Regions from separate parts of the Peribacillus sp. NPDC058075 genome, predicted to be linked through region 1. Evidence: a T-box and tRNA genes for the amino acid it is inferred to sense, from the RefSeq annotation. Region 1 holds a T-box; the other holds one or more tRNA genes.
The links. A T-box is a leader RNA that pairs with one kind of tRNA and senses whether it is charged. The one in region 1 lies ahead of tyrS (tyrosine--tRNA ligase), so its partner is inferred to be a tRNA-Tyr.

Region 1 (10,943 bases):
GATTCAAGTGCATGCAGCAATACTTCGGATTTAAGTCCCGGGACGGAAAAATTCACAATATGGGGTGCCCCTTTTTCAGGACTGTTAACCAACACCCCGTCCATTTCTTTCAAACCTTTATATAAATAAGTTTTGATTTGCTGCAGCTTATCATGATACAGCAATTGATTGTTCATACTAATACGCAAAGCCTTCGATAGGGAGACGATTCCCGCAACATTTTCGGTGCCGCTCCTGATTTTCGTTTCTTGGTTGCCGCCATGGAAAAGCGGATCGACCCGAACGCCTTCACGAACATAAAGGATGCCCGTCCCCTTCAAGCCGTGGACCTTGTGGCCGGAAATTGTACATAAATCCACATTGGCATCACGCAATGATAAAGAAACTTTGCCTGCTCCCTGCACATTATCGACATGAAAGAGCACGTTTGGGTATTGTTTTATCAATTTGCCGATTTCAGCAATCGGCTGTATCGAGCCAACTTCATTATTAACATGCATGACGGAAACCAAAATGGTATCCTCCCTCAATGCATCCTTAAGGTCCGTTACATCAATTTGCCCAAATTCGTTAACGGGAAGATATGTGATCTCATAACCCATTTTCGTCAATGATTGGCATGCATCTTCTACAGATGGATGTTCAATCGCTGTCGTGATTATGTGTTTGCCGCGTTTTCCCTGAGAGTGGGCGGCTCCTTTAATGGCAAGATTATTTCCTTCCGTCCCACCGGAAGTGAAAAATATTTCCGAACTCTTCACCTTTAATAATTCAGCGATCTGCTTTCTTGCAGCGGAAAGCAGTTTTTCGGATTGCACCCCAAGTCCATGAAGCGAAGAGGGATTCCCGAAATAGTCCGAAGTAACCTTCATGAATGATTCGATCACTTCGGGATATGGTTTTGTTGTTGCACTATTATCAAAATAAATCACGGGCTCACCTTCCATGTTTTTGTATCTATATGATCACTCTACTAAATATAAGTTTCAATGTTGCTGTTGCAACATCTAATATTAACATAATTGAATTTGAAAGAGAATGTAAAACACTGGTCCATAAATGATAGGAGAATTGCTTCTTGTTATTCCTCAGAATGATTTAAACTTCCCACCTGTCTATTAGCGGTCGGTACGGTAAAAGAAAAAAACCCGCCATGGCGGGTTTTTTAGGAAAGGACTTCTTCTATGTTCGCCCCGATTTTTCGTAAACTGCCTGGGTCGACCTTTTCTATGGCCGTTGCTGCCGTTTCCAACGCTGCTTGATATTCATAGCTTCGGAATTTCGCTTCGGCTTCCCTAAGGCTCTCGGCAACCATATCGTGACTGCTTCGATAGCGATTTCCGAATTGGATCACCTTTTCGGCCAAATACATATGTTCGATCAATTCTTGGGCTTTTTCGTGGACCCTATTCACCTGTTGAACCGCTTTTTCCAAATAAATATAAACAGCGGCCATGTCAAGCGGCTTTTCTTCAAGTTTTCCCTGAACGTCATCCATGCTTTCTTTGGCATCAGATAGCACCACTTTATACTCTTCTGGAAGACCTGGAATATTGCTTTTTGCAATTAAACGTCCAGTATCGACCATTTTACGTTTCAATTCAGCCAGTGAATCCCTGGCATCCATTTCATCTTTCCGTAAAGCCTGTAATTTAATGGTGAAGTCTTTCTGATTTTCCTGTAGTTCCTTCAACTGTAACGCCAGCCCCTGCATCTCTTCGCTGATAAGGGAGCTTGCCATCACATTATCCTCCATTTTCAAGACAAGCAATTGATGGCGTTTCGAAATCTGGGCAATCTGCTTTTCCATTTTCCGCTGTGCATCGAGCTCGTTTTCCGTCAGATGATATGTGTGTTGAACATGTATGGTTTCAACTTTAAGTTTATCGTTTTCATATTCAAGGTCACTAATCGTTTTCCTGAGAACTTCATCATTTTTCAAGATATACTGTTTTGAAAGTACTTCTTTTTCCAGAAGGTCATAAAGCACCTCAATGCTTTCGCGCATATCTTTAATGCCTTTATCCACGGCTTCCGTTTCGGCATTTTCCAATTGTGTTTTATATAGTTCCAGTTCTTCCTCAAGCCGGGATATTTCTTGCTCGAATTGGATATGGCTCAACAGATACCCCTGTCCTGACATCTCCTCATAACCATCCTTCAATTCTTGAAGCTGGGAATGCAGCTCCGATTGGCTATCTACCAATAATTTCGGGAGCATTTCCATTTTAACTGACAGGACCGCCAATTTTTCCTTAATGGATAGAACAAGCTCCCTCGCATTCAAATAATTGCCGTTCACGGTCTCTTCGTCATATTTTTGAAGGATCTGCAATACTTCATCCAGGGTATTTTCCAGCTTATCAGCCGCTTTCCCGTAATTATGCCTGTGTGCAAGCAGGGATTTCTTCAATTGACGGTAGGATTCCTTGATATCCTCAATTTCCAATCGGTTTTTTTCCTCACTGCCTACGAGTTCATTCAGTTCGTATAAGATCTTTTTGATCATTTCCTCAATTTCATTCAGCTTGACTGTAATTTTGCGTTGTACTTCTTTTGATCGGCTGAAACGGTATTTATCGACGAATTCCTCGGCATCGAATAAAAGCTCTTCGACTTCGGGCATATGATCAGTAATGATGGCGTCCCATTCAATGCGCCAGTTCTCGAACATCTCCTCTGTTTCACCTGTCATATTCAATTGTTTGACTTTAGAAAGCTCTTCCAGCACGGGGCGGTGCATGATGCTTATTTTCCAGGATTCCAGTCGATCGATTTCTTTAAAATATCTCTTTTTGAAAAAATAACCCCAAATGATGAAAATCAAAATTAATACAATTACCCCAATTATGTAATCCATGGTAAGCCCCCTGTTCTAGTCCTTACAGTCTTGCTCGTTTATATATCAATTTTAAAAAATGTTAAATTTAATGTTTTTATGATACCATGTTAGCAATAATTTTTGACGAGAAAAATGTTTTTTTTGTAGAAAATTGCTACAAATACCTGTTTTTTGGGAGGGAAGGACCATGAAAGCTGACGGTCATGTGCACACTCCGTTTTGCCCTCACGGCTCTACGGATAAATTCGATGAATATATTACGCGGGGAATCGAGCTAGGATTAAAGGAAATCACATTTACGGAACATGCTCCATTGCCACGAAATTTTCAAGATCCTACACCTGAAAAAGACAGCGGCATGGACGCTGCCCAACTCCTGGATTACTTTCAAGAGCTCCGCGTACTGAAAGAACGCCATAAAGACAAAATCCTGATCAAAACAGGTCTGGAGGTTGACTTTATAGAGGGTTATGAAAAAGAAACAAAAGAATTCCTCGACGAAATCGGAGAATTCCTTGATGATAGTATACTTTCCGTCCACTTCATCAAGCATCAAAGCAGTTGGCACTGCATCGATTTCAGCGAAAATGGGTTTGGTGAGATTGCCAATGAACTAGGTTCAGTCGAAACGGTTTATGCCAAATATTACGATACACTGGAAAAATCAATAATAACGGATTTAGGCATTTATAAACCAAAACGAATCGGGCATATTACGCTTGTCCATAAATTCCAGCATCGATATCCGCCGGCTTCTAGTTTTGACGAGCGGGTTTACAAGGTGCTCGACATGATCAAAGAACAAAGGTATGAACTAGATTATAATGGAGCCGGGCATGTAAAGCCGCTATGCGGTGAACCATACCCTCCTGAACGGTTTGCAAAGCGTGCTTTCGATCTCGGCATTCCGCTTATTTACGGATCCGATGCACATCAGGCTAAGGATTTGGGACAGGGCCATCAGGCACTGATCGAAGGGTTCAATGGGTAGCCCACCATGTATACACTTCAGCTCCGGCCGGCTAACAGTGGCTGCAGGTCTATGAAAAGGGTATCCTGCAAAAAACGTCCGACTTCATTGGCATAAATATTCGTATAATATTCTTCCTGCGGGAACACATGAAGCACATCCATCGCATAATGGGTATGCAGGACAGGGGCCGTCAATAAACCCTTCAACTGCAGCATATACATGGGAACCGAGACCTGCTGGAAACTCCTGCTCTTGATCCCCTGTTCCAAAATATATTGAAAATAAGACTTTTCCTTTGTAAAATAAGTCGAATGAATTTCGCGATTTAAATTGGAATCGAGTGAAGATTCCCCATATATGAACCGTGCAGCAAGGAAGTTTTCCCTCTGGAAAGCGAGAATATCCTTTACAAGATTCATCAAGCAATGCTGCGGACCTTTAAGTTCCAGCAATGTCATGTTCGTCTCAAGGACCAGGATATACTCTTCTAAATAGGAAGTGAAACAGAATTCAAGCAACCCCTGCTTATTCTTGAAATAGTAGGCAATATTTGCAGCGTTCACTTTGGCTTTATTCGCAATATCCCGTATGGATGTAGCATGATAGCCTTTTAAATGAAATAAATGCAATGCAGCTTCCACAATGGCTTGTTTCGTTGGCGTCTGGCGATTCATTCAGGCAATCCCTCGCTTTCTTTGAGACAAGTCTTATGGACTACTTCTTCACGGAAGAGCCTGAATCCTTTAGTAAGTTCTCGACAATTTCCCAACAATAAAGCAACATGATTAGAAAGTGCTGTAAAAATATGCGGAAGACAGGTGAACGCTTTTGTTTAATGTCGAAATGTATCAAGGAAAAAAAGAAAATAACTATGATTTGGTCCAAAAGCAGCTTCTTGCCTTAATAGAAGATGAAACGAACCGGATAGCCAATTTAAGCAATGCGGCAGCTTTACTCAATCAGTTTCTTGATGAGATTAACTGGGTCGGCTTCTATTTATACGAAGAAGGCCAATTAATTCTAGGACCCTTCCAGGGTCTTCCAGCCTGTGTCCGCATTCCAATGGGCAGGGGCGTTTGCGGGACTTCAGCGGCGACTGAAAAAACCCTTCGCATAGAGGATGTCCACCAATTTCCTGGACATATCGCCTGTGATGCTGCATCAAGATCTGAAATTGTCATACCGCTCATGAAGGATGGCAATTTGATCGGTGTCCTCGATATCGACAGCCCGGTCACTGACCGTTTTGACGAAATGGATCAGCAAGGACTTGAGAAGTTCGCTGAAATCCTTTCCAGCCATCTATAAAGTTAAAGGGAGCGGCAATCCTTGCCTGCTCCCTTTAACTTTATAGGCCCCATGTACATGTACCCGGTCCTTCCTGATTTCTTCGCAAAATAACCCCCCCCAAGAAACGTCTCAAACCATCCATAATTTTTGGATTCATTATCTACTAACGCCTACAATGGGAAAAACCTCTCTATTTGTATTTTTCAAATAGGCTCTTATCGTAAAGATTGTTGTTTTTAAAACGAAACCATTTAAGGTTGATTGGAGCGGAAGTGCGAGACTCCTGCAGGGGCAGCGGGACAGGTGATATCCCACAGGAGTCTACGCCGAGGAGGCTCACCGCCCGCCCCGCGGAAAGCGAGCGTCTGGAGGGGAAATCAACCACACCGAAATTAAAGTATGCGAAAACAGCCTTTAAATATATTATATTTTCCTGCTGTGATTCTCTTTTTCCATTCCTTAATTAATCACAACTGTACTTGACTCATTGAGCAGAATATTATACAATACTCTTTGTGTAAAATATTGCAGCCTATGTGACAGCCTTTATGTTCTCATTTTGTTCCTCAATACAGAGGTGTATCTCGTAACCCTCTGCTGCTAGGGCGAAGGTACATGAAAACAAAATGGTCATAATCGTACATTCACACGGTTTTTATTTTACCAAAATAAAAACATTTAAAGGAGGAGTCATCCTATGGCTCGTTATACTGGCCCAAGCTGGAAACTATCCCGTCGTTTAGGAATTTCCCTAACAGGTACTGGTAAAGAATTAGAAAAACGCCCTTATGCTCCAGGACAACATGGTCCTAACCAACGTAGAAAAATTTCTGAATACGGAATGCAACTACAAGAGAAACAAAAACTTCGTCACATGTACGGAATCACTGAACGTCAATTCCGCACAATGTTCGACCGCGCTGGCAAACTTAAAGGTGTACATGGTGAAAACTTCATGGTTCTTCTTGAATCACGTCTTGACAACCTAGTTTACCGTCTTGGTTTAGCTCGTACACGTCGTCAAGCACGTCAACTTGTTAACCACGGTCACATCACTGTAGACGGAAGCCGCGTAGACATTCCATCTTACAAAGTGTCTCTTGGACAAACAATCTCAGTTCGTGAAAAATCACGTAACTTCTCAATCATTAAAGAATCAGTTGAAGCAACTAACTTCGTTCCTGATTTCCTTACTTTCGATGCTGAGAAATTAGAAGGTACTTTCACTCGTTTACCAGAACGTTCTGAATTGCCTGCTGAAATTAACGAAGCTCTTATCGTTGAGTTCTACTCTCGTTAATAAAAACGCTTTGTTAACAGCAATTAAGAAAACCCTAAAAACATTGATACATCAGTGTTTCTAGGGTTTTTTCTTTTTCTCCTGATTTGTAGAATGGTGTATGATAACCAGATTAATTAGGGGCCGTTTAGAAAACTCCACTAAAAAATAGGTTGTGGACTGTCGCTTATTTTTACGTTCTCTTGAAATAGGAGGACGTTTTTAATATCAGAGAAGAATACTTTATAAAGTAGTATAATAAGTAAAAATATAGCGAAAGCCAAGTCACCACCACATTACTTAAATTATAAATGCAGAGAAAATACAGTAACGAAATAGGCTAAGGCAATTATTGTAGATACTTTATTCATTTAAAATAGACACTGTATTTGTTCTCCAATGATTTATAAACTGATGATCGCTTATTTATATTTAACTTTTATATAGGGAGCACCAACCCCGTATGCAGTATTTGAATAATACGTATTTATAACCTTTCCAGTTGGGCTTTTTACTATGTGTTTAAATCTCTTGAAAGCAATGTCTGACCAAACACCTAATCTACTGTATTTTTTTGAATTAGCTGGGATTGTTGTAGAAACTGAGGTATTATGAGCTACGCTAACACCCACATTAAATCCATCATAACTATATGAACCAGAAATAGTATATGATTTCCCACGAGAAATAGTATAACTGCTAGCTTTAGCCCAAGCGTTTGTAAGGGGGTGGTAGTTTACCCATTTTTCTTTTGCTGTATTAGTAGTAATGGTTGTTGTTGTTGTTTTATTACACGTTGCGCATATAGGAACAATTTTTATAATTTGGCTATCTAAATAAGCATTATAGTCTTCTACTGTATCAAAAATACTAAGGTTCCATCGTCTTTTGTTAAACTGTAAGGAGCATCAACTGTTAATTCCACATTAGCTCCTTCAATTTCTACAATGGAATCGTCTCCACCTTCTGCTGAGACCTTTGATAAATTCAGAGTTCCTATTAATAGAATAAACAGGCTGAAAAGACTAAGAAGTGGAAAGTAAAACTTTTGGTTATTAATTCTCATTTATTACCCCTCCATTTTTTTCTAAATTTTCTGATAATTATAGTATACACTTTTTAGTATATAATACAAATTAACCAAAGAGAGGTGATATTATGAAATTAATAGCCGGAACTATAGCATTATCTGTTTCTTTTATCCTATTTATTTATTTGTATGGTTTAAAAGTAGATCACTCTATTAAATACAACGGAAGCTTTTATACGTTTCCAGCAATACTATTATTGATAGCCATGTTTTGTTTTGTCTCAATTATGAGGAAAAACACCAAAGACTAAACCAAATAAAATGTTGATTAGCTAAAAACCCTGACTCAAATTCGAGTAGACGTGATAAGATTCCAGGAAATCATGATATTCCGGTACAGCATACCATTCAATGAAAGTATTTCTTACCTCCTTCTTATCTGCAGAAATCTCTTGCCTATTTGAGCTTAGACAAAGCTGTTTCGGTACCTTTTCAAAGATAGAATCAAGTGTTCCAGGGTTAAACCCTTCCATGTAAAGTGTTGGTAGTATCCATTTAGATTGGCTTTTGCAACCTTTTAAATCGTGACTACTGCAGATTTAGCATTAGGTTTCCATTCTCCTCCCCCCATTAAAATCATAGCTTATCTCCCGATGATTGCAGGTAAAGCGCCTCTAGGGGAGTCCCGGAAAGCGAGTGCCCAAGTTCCAATCAACGTTTTTTCAAATAAAATTATTGCAGAACAAAGCCCGGCTGAATCCCAGCCGGGCTTTGAACAATCATTTCACTAATGTGTATTTCTTTTTGCCGCGACGAACGAGGATGAACTCCCCTTCAATCTTGGCAGCTTCCGTCACTACATATTGCAGATCGGTCACTTTCTCCCCATTTATGGAGATTGCCCCGTTCTGAATATCTTCACGTGCTTGACGCTTTGATGGCGAAATTTTCGCTTCAACGATTAAATCGACCAAACCGATATCTTCCTTGCTCTCACGTTCGAAGCTAGGGACATCTTTAAAGCCCAATTTGATTTCCGCTGCACTTAAATTCTTCACCTCACCGCTGAATAGGGCGGCAGAGATTTTGATTGCCTGGTCAAGAGCTTCCTGACCATGAATCAAACGGGTCATTTCTTCCCCCAAAGCTTTTTGCGCTTTACGCAAATGCGGTTCGTTTTGTACGGATTGCTCTAACTCTTCTATCGCCTCACGAGATAGGAACGTGAAGAATTTCAGGTATTTTACGACATCAGCATCCGCTGTATTGATCCAGAATTGGTAAAATTCATACGGAGTCGTTTTTTCCGGGTCAAGCCAAATCGCTCCGCCTTCCGTTTTACCGAATTTCGTTCCATCCGCTTTCGTGACGAGCGGGATCGTCATACCGAATGCTTTGGCATTCTCATCATTGGATTTCCTGATCATTTCAAGGCCTGTCGTAATATTGCCCCATTGATCACTGCCGCCAATTTGCAATTTACAGTCGTAATTGCTGTATAAATGGCCGAAATCAATTCCTTGTAAGATCGTGTACGCAAATTCAGTAAAGGAAATTCCCGTATCCAAGCGAGAAGCAACCGTATCTTTTGCCAGCATGTAGTTAATGCCGATGTATTTCCCGTAATCACGCAAAAATGTAACCATATCGATTTTGCCTATCCAGTCATAGTTATTGACCATGACCGCACCATTTTCACCTTCAAATTCAAAGATGTGGGACAGCTGCCCTTTTATGCAGTCTGCATTATAAAGCACTTTTTCCAGCGTTTGCAGCTGACGTTCCTCTTTTTTACCGCTTGGATCACCGATAAGTCCTGTCGCACCGCCTACCAGCACAAGGGGACGATGACCGTGCTGCTGGAAACGGCGCAATGTCAAGAATGGCAATAGATGACCGATGTGCATACTATCCGCAGTTGGATCGACACCACAGTATAAAGAAATTTTCTCTTTTTCCAAAAGGTTCTTAAAACCTTCTTCATCCGTTTGTTGATAAATAATTCCTCTCCACTCGAGGTCTTTAAGCAATTCCATTAAATATTCCTCCTCAATCTTAGAAAAAACCCGCAAAAAGCATACAAAAACGCCCCTTCATAAATATGAAGGGACGAATGAATTCGCGGTACCACCCAACTTGAGGACATAACACGCCCTCCGCTCAAGACGAATAACGGTCGTCAGCCGTTTCCTGCTACTAATCATTTCACAGCAAATGCTCCAGGAAGTAATTCATCATACCATTTGTACCGATTTCCACTAACCACCGGCTCTCTGAAACAGGGATAGTCTGACTACTGGGTCCTATCATCGCGATCATTTAATCATTTTATTGTTGTTAATAAACTTTTATCATACATAAGAATCCTTGTCAACATCACCCTTACAGATTATAGAAAAATAAGAAAGATCCCTTTCCCCTACCTGTTATATGCTATAATATATGTGATTTCAGGGGGTATGATACGATGAATAATAATCAAAAAGATAGATTTCAAACAGTCTGGAAGCAGCTGACCCGTTTTTTCCAAAGTGAAAAAACACATAAGAACGCACGGGTTACATACCAAGTCATTTGGAATTTAACACTGATCCTCATTATTGTCGGGATCCTAGGATTCTCATTCGCCGGCGGCGTCGGAGCCGGCTATTTCGCTGCCCTCGTCAATGATGAGCCAGTGCGCTCAAAAGAAGATTTGAAAAAAGACATTTACAATTATGAAGAGACCTCTGAAGTATACTTTGCAGATGAAGTATACTTGGGCAAGCTTAAGAGTGACCTTGAACGTGAAGAAGTGTCCATCGATAAAGTTTCCGAGCATCTGAAAAATGCAGTCATCGCTACAGAAGATGAGTATTTTTATGAGCATGACGGGGTTGTCCCGAAAGCCATCCTGCGTGCGATTTACCAGGAATTTTCAAATGCAACCGTCCAATCGGGAGGAAGTACATTAACACAGCAGCTCATTAAAAACCAGATCCTGACCAACGAAGTTTCGTTTGATCGGAAAGCAAAAGAAATCCTGCTTGCGCTCCGGGTCGAAAAATTCTTTGAAAAAGAAGAGATTTTGGAAACGTACTTAAACGTCTCCACTTTGGGACGAAACTCATCAGGCCGTAACATCGCCGGGGTCGAGTCCGCCGCTGAAGGTATTTTTGGCGTGGAGGCCAAAGATCTGACACTGCCCCAATCTGCGTTTATCGCTGGATTGCCGCAAAGCCCTTTCGGTTATACACCCTATACCCAGAAAGGAAAACTGAAAGAAAATCAAGAGCCCGGCATCAACCGGATGAAAACCGTTTTAAAGCGGATGTATAGTAACGGATACATAACAAAACAAGAGTATGATAAAGCAAACGCATATGACATAACAAAAGACTTTATCGGCAAAACGGAGATGCCATCCGAGAAATATCCGTGGCTCACCTATGAAATCGAAAAACGCTCCATCGAAATCCTATCCGTCAGTCTGGCAAAAGAAGATGGATATGAAGAGAAAGATTTAAAGAATGATGATTTAAAAGCTCAA
Region 2 (10,943 bases), on a different contig from region 1:
TCGCAACCGTAAAGGTGAGGTCATAAGGACCGAGGAATCTGCCTTTTTGCCTATGGAGTTAGATCAGACGGCAGATATGTGATATAGCCTCAGGACCACCCACATCGTTTCACTTAACAGAAACACGAATAATGGATACTTTAATAGAGGGTCAGCTCACCCTTAATAATCAGCTTTTTTTATTTCCGCCAAAAGGTTGAACAGTCTGCCTTATCCAAGATGTTAAACTCGATCATTCTTTCAAGTAATGAGTAATCAACCGGACTGTCCCACTTGATACGTACCAACTGCTTGGTGTGATCATATCCGGCCTGTACGATTTCATCAGAGAAATGATCAATTCCTGCCTTTTCAGGGGCAACGGCGAAATGATGTTTGGCTACGCTAAAGCCAATGATATATGTGTCATGATCGGTAAACATAGGCTGATTCCATGCAATTTTCGGCATTAAATTTGGAAATTTCTTAGTTACCCAAGCAAAGACTTCTTCCGTTCGTTCCCTATGTTGTGGGTTATCAATATTCGCTAAAAATTCTGCAAAGACTTCCATGTCATTCTCTCCTAAATTAAAAAAATTTTATGAACACTTCATTTTCAGCATCGCCTAAATTTAATGCAAATATGGGTTTCTTTCAACAATGCACCATAGGAAGATCATTAACATTGCTCTAATGGATGCCGTGATTACCTACCGATGGATTTAATAGATTGCATTAAACAACTTTATTGTCACTGCACATCGTTTTCCTATTTTTTAGCCTGCTTTAAACCACTTATCAACCTGAGAGGTTTTCGTTGTTTTAAACATAAAAAATACCCCTTTGGCTAATCATAGCCAAAGGGGTAAAGCTTCGCAACTTTTTATAAACAGTTGATCTTTATTTAGATCTACATTGCATTCATTCCAACTTACTCAACCGTTACACTTTTCGCAAGATTACGCGGTTTATCCACGTCACATTCGCGGTGCAAGGCTGCGTAGTAAGCAATGAGCTGCAGCGGGATAACAGAGATAAGGGGTGTTAATAGTTCATTCACTTCCGGGATGACGAAACGGTCATCCTCTTCTTCAAGCCCCTTCATGGAAATGATGCAAGGGTTGGCGCCTCGGGCAACCACTTCCTTCACATTACCACGGATGCTTAAGTTGACGCCTGCTTGCGTAGCAAGTGCTATGACAGGTGTACCTTCTTCAATCAAGGCGATCGTTCCATGTTTAAGCTCTCCGCCTGCAAAGCCTTCAGCCTGAATGTATGAAATTTCTTTCAGCTTAAGGGCGCCTTCAAGCACGACATAGTAGTCAAGGGAACGGCCGATGAAGAAGCAGTTTCTCGTAACGGACAAATATTCACGGGCAATGTCTTCCATCTCTTCTTTCGAATCACATAGGGCTTCCATTGCTGTCGCAACGATTCCAAGCTCTTTTACAAGGTCGAAATCATACTCCATGTTACGGAAATGGCCAGTTACATTCGCTAAGATCGATAGGACCGCCACTTGAGCCGTGTAGGCCTTTGTAGAGGCAACGGCAATTTCAGGGCCAGCATGCAGCAAGAGCGTATAATCCGCTTCACGTGACAATGTAGAGCCAGGTACGTTCGTGATGGTCAGGGCTTTATGACCAAGCGCTTTGATGGACACTAACACGGCACGGCTATCTGCAGTTTCACCACTTTGTGAAATGAAGATGAATAGCGGTTTTTTCGATAATAACGGCATATTGTAAGTGAATTCAGATGCAACATGGACCTCTACCGGAATTTCAGTCATTTTTTCGATGAATTGCTTACCAATCAACCCTGCATGATAGCTGGTTCCGCAAGCGATGATATAAATACGGTCAGCCTCACTTACGGCTTCAGTAATGCTATAATCGATTGCAAGTTTACCTTCTTCATTTTGGTATGCTTGAATGATTTTACGTATGACAGCTGGCTGCTCGTCGACTTCTTTAAGCATATAGTGCGGATACGTACCTTTTTCGATATCACTTGCATCCAGTTCAGCAGTGTATGGAGCACGCATGACTTCTTCGTTGGAAAGGTTCTTGATCGTTACCTTTTCTTTTGTCACGATAACCATTTCCTTATCCATCAGTTCAAGGAATTGATCTGTGACTTGCAGCATCGCCATTGCATCCGAAGCGACAACGTTAAAGTCTTTTCCGACACCGATTAGAAGCGGGCTTTTATTTTTTGCGACTAAGATGGTTTCATCATTTTCAGCATCCAATAGGGCAATGGCATATGAACCCTCCAAAAGAGTGAGTGTTTGACGGAACGCCTCTTCCACTTCCATGCCCTCGTTTACGAACTTCTCTATCAGTTGAACGATGACTTCCGTATCCGTTTCACTTTTAAAGGCAACATCCTTCAAATATTCACGTTTTAGAATCGCATAGTTTTCAATGACCCCATTATGAACTAAAGTCAATCGACCTGAATTACTTTGGTGAGGATGGGCATTTTCACGGCTTGGCACACCATGGGTGGCCCAGCGTGTATGTCCTATTCCAGTATGTGCCATAGTATTTTCGTCCACGGCTCCGCGTAAGTCCGCGATTCTTCCCTTTTCCTTAAAGATTGTCACGCCTGCTTCATTTCTCACAGCAATCCCTGAAGAGTCATAACCGCGATATTCAAGTTTTTCAAGACCTTTTAATAAAATTTCCTTTGCATCGTTAAGTCCAATATATCCAACAATTCCACACATAATTTCTGCTCCTCCAACCGATTCGAGGGAACAGGAATGCACGGGGGCATCCCTGCCCCCTCATCTCTGATATATATTTTTATAAAGGAAATGCCTTAAAGCACTTTTTCCCTTTGTGCATTTCCAACCCTTTGTGCAGTAAGTTGCCCTACTGTTTTAAGATTGGAATTATTGCGGCTGTGCACTTCAGCCGGGAGGTATCCGCCGATCATTCGATAAACCTCCTCCTCGTCAACTAAGCCATTTCTCGTCCAGACTTAGTTCAGGCGCTTTTGTGAATCCGTTTCTCCTTGCCAACCCTCCTTTTTAACACAACCCTTTTCATAAAATGAGTTGTAAATCAGGATAATCATACCTTAAACAAGGGACATAGGTCAATTCTTTATTACCCAGACCTATAAAAAAGAACTTCTTTATAAAATATGCATAAAAGGAAATTTCGTTCCTTTTATGCATAGGATTAGTTATTCGTTCATACCCATTTCCGCTCTCACAACTGCGACGATGCGATCTACATAATTCGTGCATTCCTCAGCTGTCGGTGCTTCAGCCATAACACGGACTAGCGGTTCAGTACCGGATGGTCTCACCAAAATACGGCCATTTCCGTTCATTTCCCCTTCAACAGCCTTGATGACTTCCTGTACCTTTTCATTATCGGTCACAGCGTGTTTATCGGTAACTCTGACATTGATCAGCGTTTGTGGATATTTCTTCATCTCGCCAGCAAGCTCCGATAAGGTTTTTTGGGTATCGCTCATGATGTTCACAAGCTGTAAGCCCGTCAATAAGCCATCACCTGTCGTGTTATAGTCCAGGAAGATGATATGTCCGGATTGTTCACCGCCAAGGTTATAGCCGCCTTTTCGCATCTCCTCGACCACATAGCGATCCCCCACTGCCGTCTGGGCGCTTTGGATGCCATGCTCTTCAAGACCTTTATAAAAGCCAAGGTTGCTCATGATCGTAGAAACCACCGTTCCCTGTTTCAGACGGTTATTTTCTTTCAAGTATTTCGCACAGATATACATGATTTGGTCGCCGTCCACTATATTTCCTTTTTCATCTATGGCAATGACACGGTCTCCATCACCATCGAAAGCAAGTCCAACATCCGCACCTTTTTCTTTTAAGAATTCAGCAAGTGCTTCAGGATGGGTGGAACCTACCTTATCATTAATATTCAAGCCATTGGGCGATGCCCCCATTGTTGAGATGTCTGCATCAAGATCTGCAAACAAATGCATGGCCAAGGCAGATGTCGCCCCATGTGCACAATCAAGAGCAACATGAATGCCTGTAAAGTCTTCATCCACTGATTGCTTCAAGTACTGGAGGTACTTTTGCCCTCCTTCGAAATAATCGTTCAAATGGCCTAAATCTCCGCCAACCGGGCGTGGAAGTTCATCCTTTTCCATATCTAATAGAGCTTCAATTTCCGCTTCTTGATCATCGGATAACTTAAACCCATCCGGTCCAAAGAATTTAATGCCATTATCCGCTACCGGGTTATGCGAAGCGGAAATCATGACACCTGCTTCAGCACTTAAGGCCTTTGTTAAATAGGCAACTCCTGGTGTCGAAATGACCCCAAGGCGCATCACCTCAGCCCCAATGGATAAAAGACCGGCAACAAGCGCACCTTCCAGCATTTCACCTGAAATACGAGTATCGCGCCCTATCAGCACTTTTGGTTTTTCTGTATTTCTAGTAAGGACATAGCCACCAAAACGGCCTAGTTTAAATGCCAACTCCGGTGTTAATTCGCTATTCGCTATACCCCTTACTCCGTCTGTTCCAAAATATTTACCCATCTTTATCGCTCCTTCTTCGAATCGTTACTGAATTAAATGATGATGTTAAAGCAAGGTCATGTCTCTTCGTCTTTTTGTGTGATGGTTACCGAAATCGTTTTAGAATCCAGTTCCCAGTCCAATCCCTCAGGTACTGATACCGCCAAATCCACATCATGCGTACCTTCATCTAAATTACTCACATCTACTGTAAGATTAATGTCGTCTTTAGTTATTTTCTTCAATTCATCCGCCTCACCAAGCAAAGTGATGCTAGTTACTTCGGATTCCAATTCGGCATCTTGGTCATCCTGTATGCCCACAGGCACAATTTGTATATTGTTGAAAGTTTTAGACTCAATGGCAGCCGTTTCATCTTTTTCTTTTTCTTTTTCTTTTTCTTCCTCTTCTTCGACTACTTGCTCTTCTTGTTTTTGTTCAGTTTCCTGTTCTTTCTCTTTTACGACTGGCTCTGCACTCTCTTCATCCACATCCACTTTCTCGGTACGAATCTTGACCTTTGCCTTACCCAAGGACATTTTTTGTACACTTTCCGGTTTATTAAGATCTAGTTCCAGTTCTGTATCACCATCGATTTTCGAGATATTTACAGGAAGATTTATTTCATCAATTTTCTCCAGGTCCGATTCCGAACCGAATAAGGTGACCTCTTTTGGGTCAACACTCATGCTTGTGATCCTGATGCCATCCTTTGCCTTGCCAGTTTGCTTCGGTTCTATCGAAACCGTCTTGGAAGGAATGCTCACTTTTAAGGAAACGGCAACTGAAGATGGCTCGATCGTCACATCCAGCTTATTCAAGTCCCTGTCCAAGGCTTTAACGGTTGCCTTACCGTTCACCGTTTCGCTAAGTCCCTTACTTATTTCAAGGTTTGCCTTTACATACGAAATTTGTTCAATCGCATCTTTAGCACCCGTTATTTTGACAGTTTTCGGGCTGACTGTTGGCTGACCGGCGGTATATCCCTCTTCAAGTAAAGAGCTATTATACTCGGCTTCAACGGAGAATTCCTTCGTCACCCGTTCCTGAACGTTGACTTCGGCATATTCCGGATCGATTGTCGCCACTAGCTTTTCATTCAGCTCACTTATTTTAAATGTGACAGTTCTGTCCCCCATTGAGATTGCTGGATCAGATAGGTCTACATACACTTTAAAGTCCCTTTGGTTTTTCGCATTAATCAAGAGGCTTTTTGCTCCCTTAAGCGTAACATCAACCGTCTCCGGCACTCCGCTCACCACTAGATTCTCACGGTCATAGTAGACTTCAACCGGTACATTTTCAATAGTCTCCGTACTGATTTCAGGGGCTGTCGATAAACCAAGCGATTTTTTATCCGACTCCATCTCAAAGTTAATGGAAATGAATAAAAGTGCTGCCAAGGCAAAAGCTACGATTCTCATAAACCAAGCACTATTGGTGAATTTATCCATTCTTTTTCCCCCTCCAGTTAAAGATGCTTGAGGAAGTTGATTTGATGTTTTCCACTACCAGTTCACTTGTAAGCATGGCCTTAAATGATTCTTGATTCAAATCCCGGTAAAGTTCCCCGTTTTTAGTGACGGATATCCCTCCCGTTTCTTCTGAAACGACAATTGTAAGACTATCCGTAACTTCACTCATGCCTATGGCTGCCCTATGCCGTGTGCCAAGTTCCTTTGAAATGAATGGACTCTCTGATAATGGCAAATAGCAGGCTGCAGCTGCCACCTGGTTATTTTGCAAAATAACTGCGCCATCATGGAGCGGCGTATTAGGGATGAAGATATTAATGAGCAGTTCTGAAGAAATATAGGATTTTAGGGGGATCCCCGTTTCAACATAATCCCCAAGCTCCGTACCTTTTTCTATCGTAATCAAGGCTCCTATACGCCTTTTTGCCATATAGGTGGACGCCTTTAGGATTTCTTCGACTAAACGCTCTTGCTGATTCTCTTCTGGAACGGTGCCCCTTGCAAAGAGCTTCCCGCGTCCTAATTGTTCAAGTGCCCTTCTCAGTTCAGGTTGAAAAATGACGAGAATCGCCAATACTCCCCAATTCATGACTTGTGCCATTAACCATCCGAGTGTATTGAAACCAAACAGGTTGCTTAAGCTTTTTACAATGACAATTACAAAAATTCCTTTTAGCAGCTGAATAGCCTTCGTGCCTCGAATAATAGTTAACAATTTATATATCACAAACCATACAAGGAGAATATCAATGAAATTTACTACATAGTCCCAAACAGTCAAATTGGTTAAAGACATGTTGTTTCCTCCAGTCAGTATTACTCCAAATACCAATTACAATTTACAATAACCTTAATAGTATACCATTTTTTAAATGATACATCTAAAAACTAGTGTGAGAAATTTACATAGGAAAAACGAATCATGAAAAATGGTTCCCCTTTACTTAACAAAATAAAGCTGAGCGAAGTCACCGTAAATGAAAAACGGTGCCCTCTCCCAGCTTCTATTCCTTATTCTCCTCTTTAGCAGGAACCAACGAGGTTGCAGTGTCCTTTACTTTATACCACATCCACTCAAAAGCTTGGTCAATAACATGGATGCTCCCAGTCACATTCCCTGCCTTAGACATATATTTATGCCCATTTATGACTGTCACATCTCCCTTTACTTCACCATCTATTTGAATGTTACCATTTTGAACTACCACATTTCCCTTGATTGTCTCACCCTCAGGCACAATCACCGTTTCACCATCGACCACTAAGTTAGGCTGCTTTGATACTGAAAAATGTTCGTCCTGATTATAAGTGGAAAAAACAGATCCTGTCATCAATATGATGAACATCGCTGCCGCTGTCATGAAGGGATGGCTTTTGAACCAACGTTTGGCACCTGTTGTTTTCGTTTCCTTTGGCAATTGAGCCATAACCTTTGCTGTAAAGTCATCCGGGGCCTTTATATGGGAAGTGCTTTGTACAAGAGCGACCGCCTTTTTCATTTCATGAAAGTAATCCCGGCATTCAGCACAGTTATGCAAGTGCTCCCGTAAAACTTCTTTATGCTCCGGTTTGATGTCCTCATCTAAATAATCATGCATATATTCAATGATTTCCTCATGGCAGTTCATTTTTCTCACCTTCTTTTTATAAATGGCGTAGTTGTTTACGCAAGGCTTCCCGACCGCGATGTATCCTCGTCTTAACCGTACCGACCGGCAAATCGAGTATTTCACTGATTTCCTTTAATGATAACTCTTCAATATACTTCAATACGATGACCGATCGGTATTTCTCGGGCAATTTCATTATTTCCACTTGAATCGTTTCCTGCAGTTCTAAAGATTCAACTTCTTCCTCGGGTTTCGCCATATCCGATGCGATTTGGGAATACATATTCAATCCCTCTGTTCCGGCCACCTCTGCATCCAGATAGTAGTCCGGTTTTTTCTTGCGAAGCCGGTCAATACAAAGATTGGTCGCAATTCGATATAACCATGTAGAAAATTTCATTGTTATATTGAAACTGCGAATATTCACGTAGGCCCTTACAAAGGCCTCTTGTGCCAAATCTTCCGCTTCTTGCCTGTTTCCGAGCATCCTGAAACATATTTGGAAAACTTTGTCCTTGTAAATTTCGACAATTTCCCCAAATGCATTATGGTCTCCCTTTAATACTTGATTAATTCTCTCTTTAATGAGTGCATCCATTTTCCGGTATTACCCCCGCTCATGCGGCTATACGATTACTACGAATCGTAAGCTAAAAGGTTTCAAAAATTTAATACATTAATTTTAACAAAGTTTTACATTTTATGTTTAAAAAAAAAGAAACAGGGCTATATAGTAAGAAATTGTATAATTCAAGGGAGTGATTCTTTATATGACTGCTGAACAAATTTTAGATCATATTGAACAATACAGACAGAAAATGATGTTTTTGGCTTCCCGCTCTTCGATGGTGGATAATGAAGTTGTTGAAGTTAGCAGCAAATTGGATTCTTTAATCATCCAATACATCCATTTAACTAATAATGGAGACCCTACAGACAGACGTGCTCTCAAGTGAATACGGATATACGATGGCATCCATCAATCTATAACTATGTTCCTGTTACATACACCCTGGAAAATAAACCTACGCCTTCTAGCATATAAAAAACAGTAACCCATTACAAGCCGGTTACTGTTTCTTTTATTTTTCCAGTTATAATAATTTTTCTCCAAATAGCGAACCCATTAGGGCGACAGCAACGATTGCCGTTTTATTTCGCTCATCTAAAATGGGATTCACCTCTACGAATTCAGCTGATGTAATCAAGTTGGATTCCGCAAGCATTTCCATGGCCAAATGACTTTCCCGATAGCTTATACCACCAATCACCGGTGTCCCCACTCCGGGTGCATCTGCCGGGTCAACTCCATCCAAATCCAATGAAAGGTGAACACCATCCGTTCTTTCCCTTAGGTACTCCATGCACTCTTCCATGACCCGTGTCATTCCCAAACGGTCGATCTCATGCATCGTGAATACCCTAATCCCTTTCTCACGGATAAGTTCTTTTTCCCCTTCATCCAATGACCTTGCCCCAATTATTACGATGTTTTCCGGTTTCACTTTGGGAGCAAAACCATGGATATTGATTAGGTCAGGATGTCCAAGCCCGATACTGACAGCCAGGGGCATACCGTGTATATTCCCGGATGGTGAAGTATCTTCCGTATTTAAATCCCCGTGTGCGTCGTACCATATCACTCCTAAATTTTCATAGTGCTTTGCGACTCCTGCCAGTGTTCCTATGGCTATCGAATGGTCTCCTCCCAATACAAGCGGGAAGGAGCCTCCTTCTATTATTTCATCAACTTTTGCTGCAAGCAGGGTGTTACCCTTTGCCACAAGCTGTAAGTTTTTTAGATTTGTCCCAGGCTCATCTGCATTTTCAGGTCGCCCTACAATGATATCCCCTAAATCCTCTACTTCTATATTCAAACTTTCAAGCCGCTCGACAATCTCTGCGCAGCGAATGGCACTAGGTCCCATATCCACCCCTCGCCTTGCTTGACCAAGGTCCATAGGCAACCCGATGACGGAAATTTTCTGAATAGACATACAATTCCCCCTTTCCACCATTTTATATTGTATATGCCGATTGGTTCAACTCGACAATTCCATGTATAAAGATGCACGTTTTCCTATCACATATGTTTTTGGTGAATAAAGATCTTTCTTGCAATTAGTATGCCCAACTATGCCTTGAACAAAAAAAAGTCTTAAGCCATTTTTGGCTTAAGACGTAAGTTTTTGGTGTATGTAGTTGATGGTGGAGCCTAGCGGGATCGAACCGCTGACCTCCTGCGTGCAAGGCAGGCGCTCTCCCAGCTGAGCTAAGGCCCCTAAGGGATATGAAATATATTAAGCGGAAGACGGGATTCGAACCCGCGACCCCAACCTTGGCAAGGTTGTATTCTACCACTGAACTACTTCCGCAAATGGCTGGGCTAGAAGGGATCGAACCTTCGCATGACGGAATCAAAATCCGTTGCCTTACCGCTTGGCTATAGCCCAATATATGATATGCAATGATTAAAATTCAACAAAATAAAAAGGTGGTAATCATATAATTCCCCAATAAAGAGAATATATAACTGATCCACAGGATTTTATTAAAATGGTGGAGGGGGGCAGATTCGAACTGCCGAACCCAAAGGAGCGGATTTACAGTCCGCCGCGTTTAGCCACTTCGCTACCCCTCCGCAATATATGGTTGTAAATGGTGCCGGCAAGAGGACTTGAACCCCCAACCTACTGATTACAAGTCAGTTGCTCTACCAGTTGAGCTACACCGGCAAGTAAAGAATAAAATGGTGGAGGATGACGGGATCGAACCGCCGACCCTCTGCTTGTAAGGCAGATGCTCTCCCAGCTGAGCTAATCCTCCGGATTAATGATTTAAAATGGTGACCCGTACGGGATTCGAACCCGTGTTACCGCCGTGAAAGGGCGGTGTCTTAACCGCTTGACCAACGGGCCGAACTGTTTTTTGTTCATAGATAGATCGGGAAGCTCCCAAGCGGATTCGAACCGCTGACCTCTTCCTTACCATGGAAGTGCTCTACCTACTGAGCTATGGAAGCATATGGCTCCGCAGGTAGGACTCGAACCTACGACCGTTCGGTTAACAGCCGAATGCTCTACCACTGAGCTACTGCGGAATAATATAATGTTTCCTAAAACCCATTTAAAGATTTAAATGAACAGCCTGGCAACGTCCTACTCTCACAGGGGGAAACCCCCAACTACCATCGGCGCTGAAGAACTTAACTTCCGTGTTCGGAATGGGTACGGGTGTGACCTCTTCGCCATCATTGCCAGACTATATTCATTTTTGAAGAATTTTCATTCCTTCAAAACTAGATAATAAGAAGGTATTTCATTTTTTTAAAAGCGATGGTTAAGTCCTCGAT

Region 2: it has a tRNA-Tyr gene. The T-box ahead of tyrS (tyrosine--tRNA ligase) is inferred to sense a tRNA for this amino acid. The anticodon was not compared.

Annotation. Positions count from the first base shown of each region.
Region 1 is NZ_JBHVSL010000001.1:540,340-551,282, reverse strand. Features, by position in the region: gene ACFVS1_RS02815 (cysteine desulfurase family protein) at 1-932, opposite strand, end outside; gene ezrA (septation ring formation regulator EzrA) at 1,166-2,860, opposite strand; gene hisJ (histidinol-phosphatase HisJ) at 3,030-3,833, shown strand; gene refZ (forespore capture DNA-binding protein RefZ) at 3,851-4,489, opposite strand; gene ACFVS1_RS02795 (GAF domain-containing protein) at 4,644-5,123, shown strand; gene rpsD (30S ribosomal protein S4) at 5,803-6,405, shown strand; gene ACFVS1_RS02785 (hypothetical protein) at 7,238-7,450, opposite strand; gene tyrS (tyrosine--tRNA ligase) at 8,194-9,450, opposite strand; T-box leader at 9,517-9,733, opposite strand; gene ACFVS1_RS02775 (transglycosylase domain-containing protein) at 9,882-10,943, shown strand, end outside.
Region 2 is NZ_JBHVSL010000007.1:68,667-79,609, forward strand. Features, by position in the region: gene ACFVS1_RS25145 (hypothetical protein) at 1-82, shown strand, start outside; gene ACFVS1_RS25150 (iron chaperone) at 180-551, opposite strand; gene glmS (glutamine--fructose-6-phosphate transaminase (isomerizing)) at 911-2,713, opposite strand; gene glmM (phosphoglucosamine mutase) at 3,178-4,527, opposite strand; gene ACFVS1_RS25165 (CdaR family protein) at 4,584-5,960, opposite strand; gene cdaA (diadenylate cyclase CdaA) at 5,953-6,777, opposite strand; gene ACFVS1_RS25175 (anti-sigma factor family protein) at 6,986-7,609, opposite strand; gene sigW (RNA polymerase sigma factor SigW) at 7,626-8,189, opposite strand; gene ACFVS1_RS25185 (aspartyl-phosphate phosphatase Spo0E family protein) at 8,362-8,547, shown strand; gene rocF (arginase) at 8,686-9,588, opposite strand; tRNA gene ACFVS1_RS25195 (tRNA-Ala) at 9,798-9,873, opposite strand; tRNA gene ACFVS1_RS25200 (tRNA-Gly) at 9,895-9,966, opposite strand; tRNA gene ACFVS1_RS25205 (tRNA-Gln) at 9,970-10,044, opposite strand; tRNA gene ACFVS1_RS25210 (tRNA-Tyr) at 10,149-10,232, opposite strand; tRNA gene ACFVS1_RS25215 (tRNA-Thr) at 10,251-10,326, opposite strand; tRNA gene ACFVS1_RS25220 (tRNA-Val) at 10,342-10,417, opposite strand; tRNA gene ACFVS1_RS25225 (tRNA-Glu) at 10,435-10,509, opposite strand; tRNA gene ACFVS1_RS25230 (tRNA-Thr) at 10,541-10,613, opposite strand; tRNA gene ACFVS1_RS25235 (tRNA-Asn) at 10,617-10,691, opposite strand; rRNA gene rrf (5S ribosomal RNA) at 10,737-10,852, opposite strand; partial or broken rRNA gene ACFVS1_RS25245 (23S ribosomal RNA) at 10,927-10,943, opposite strand, start outside.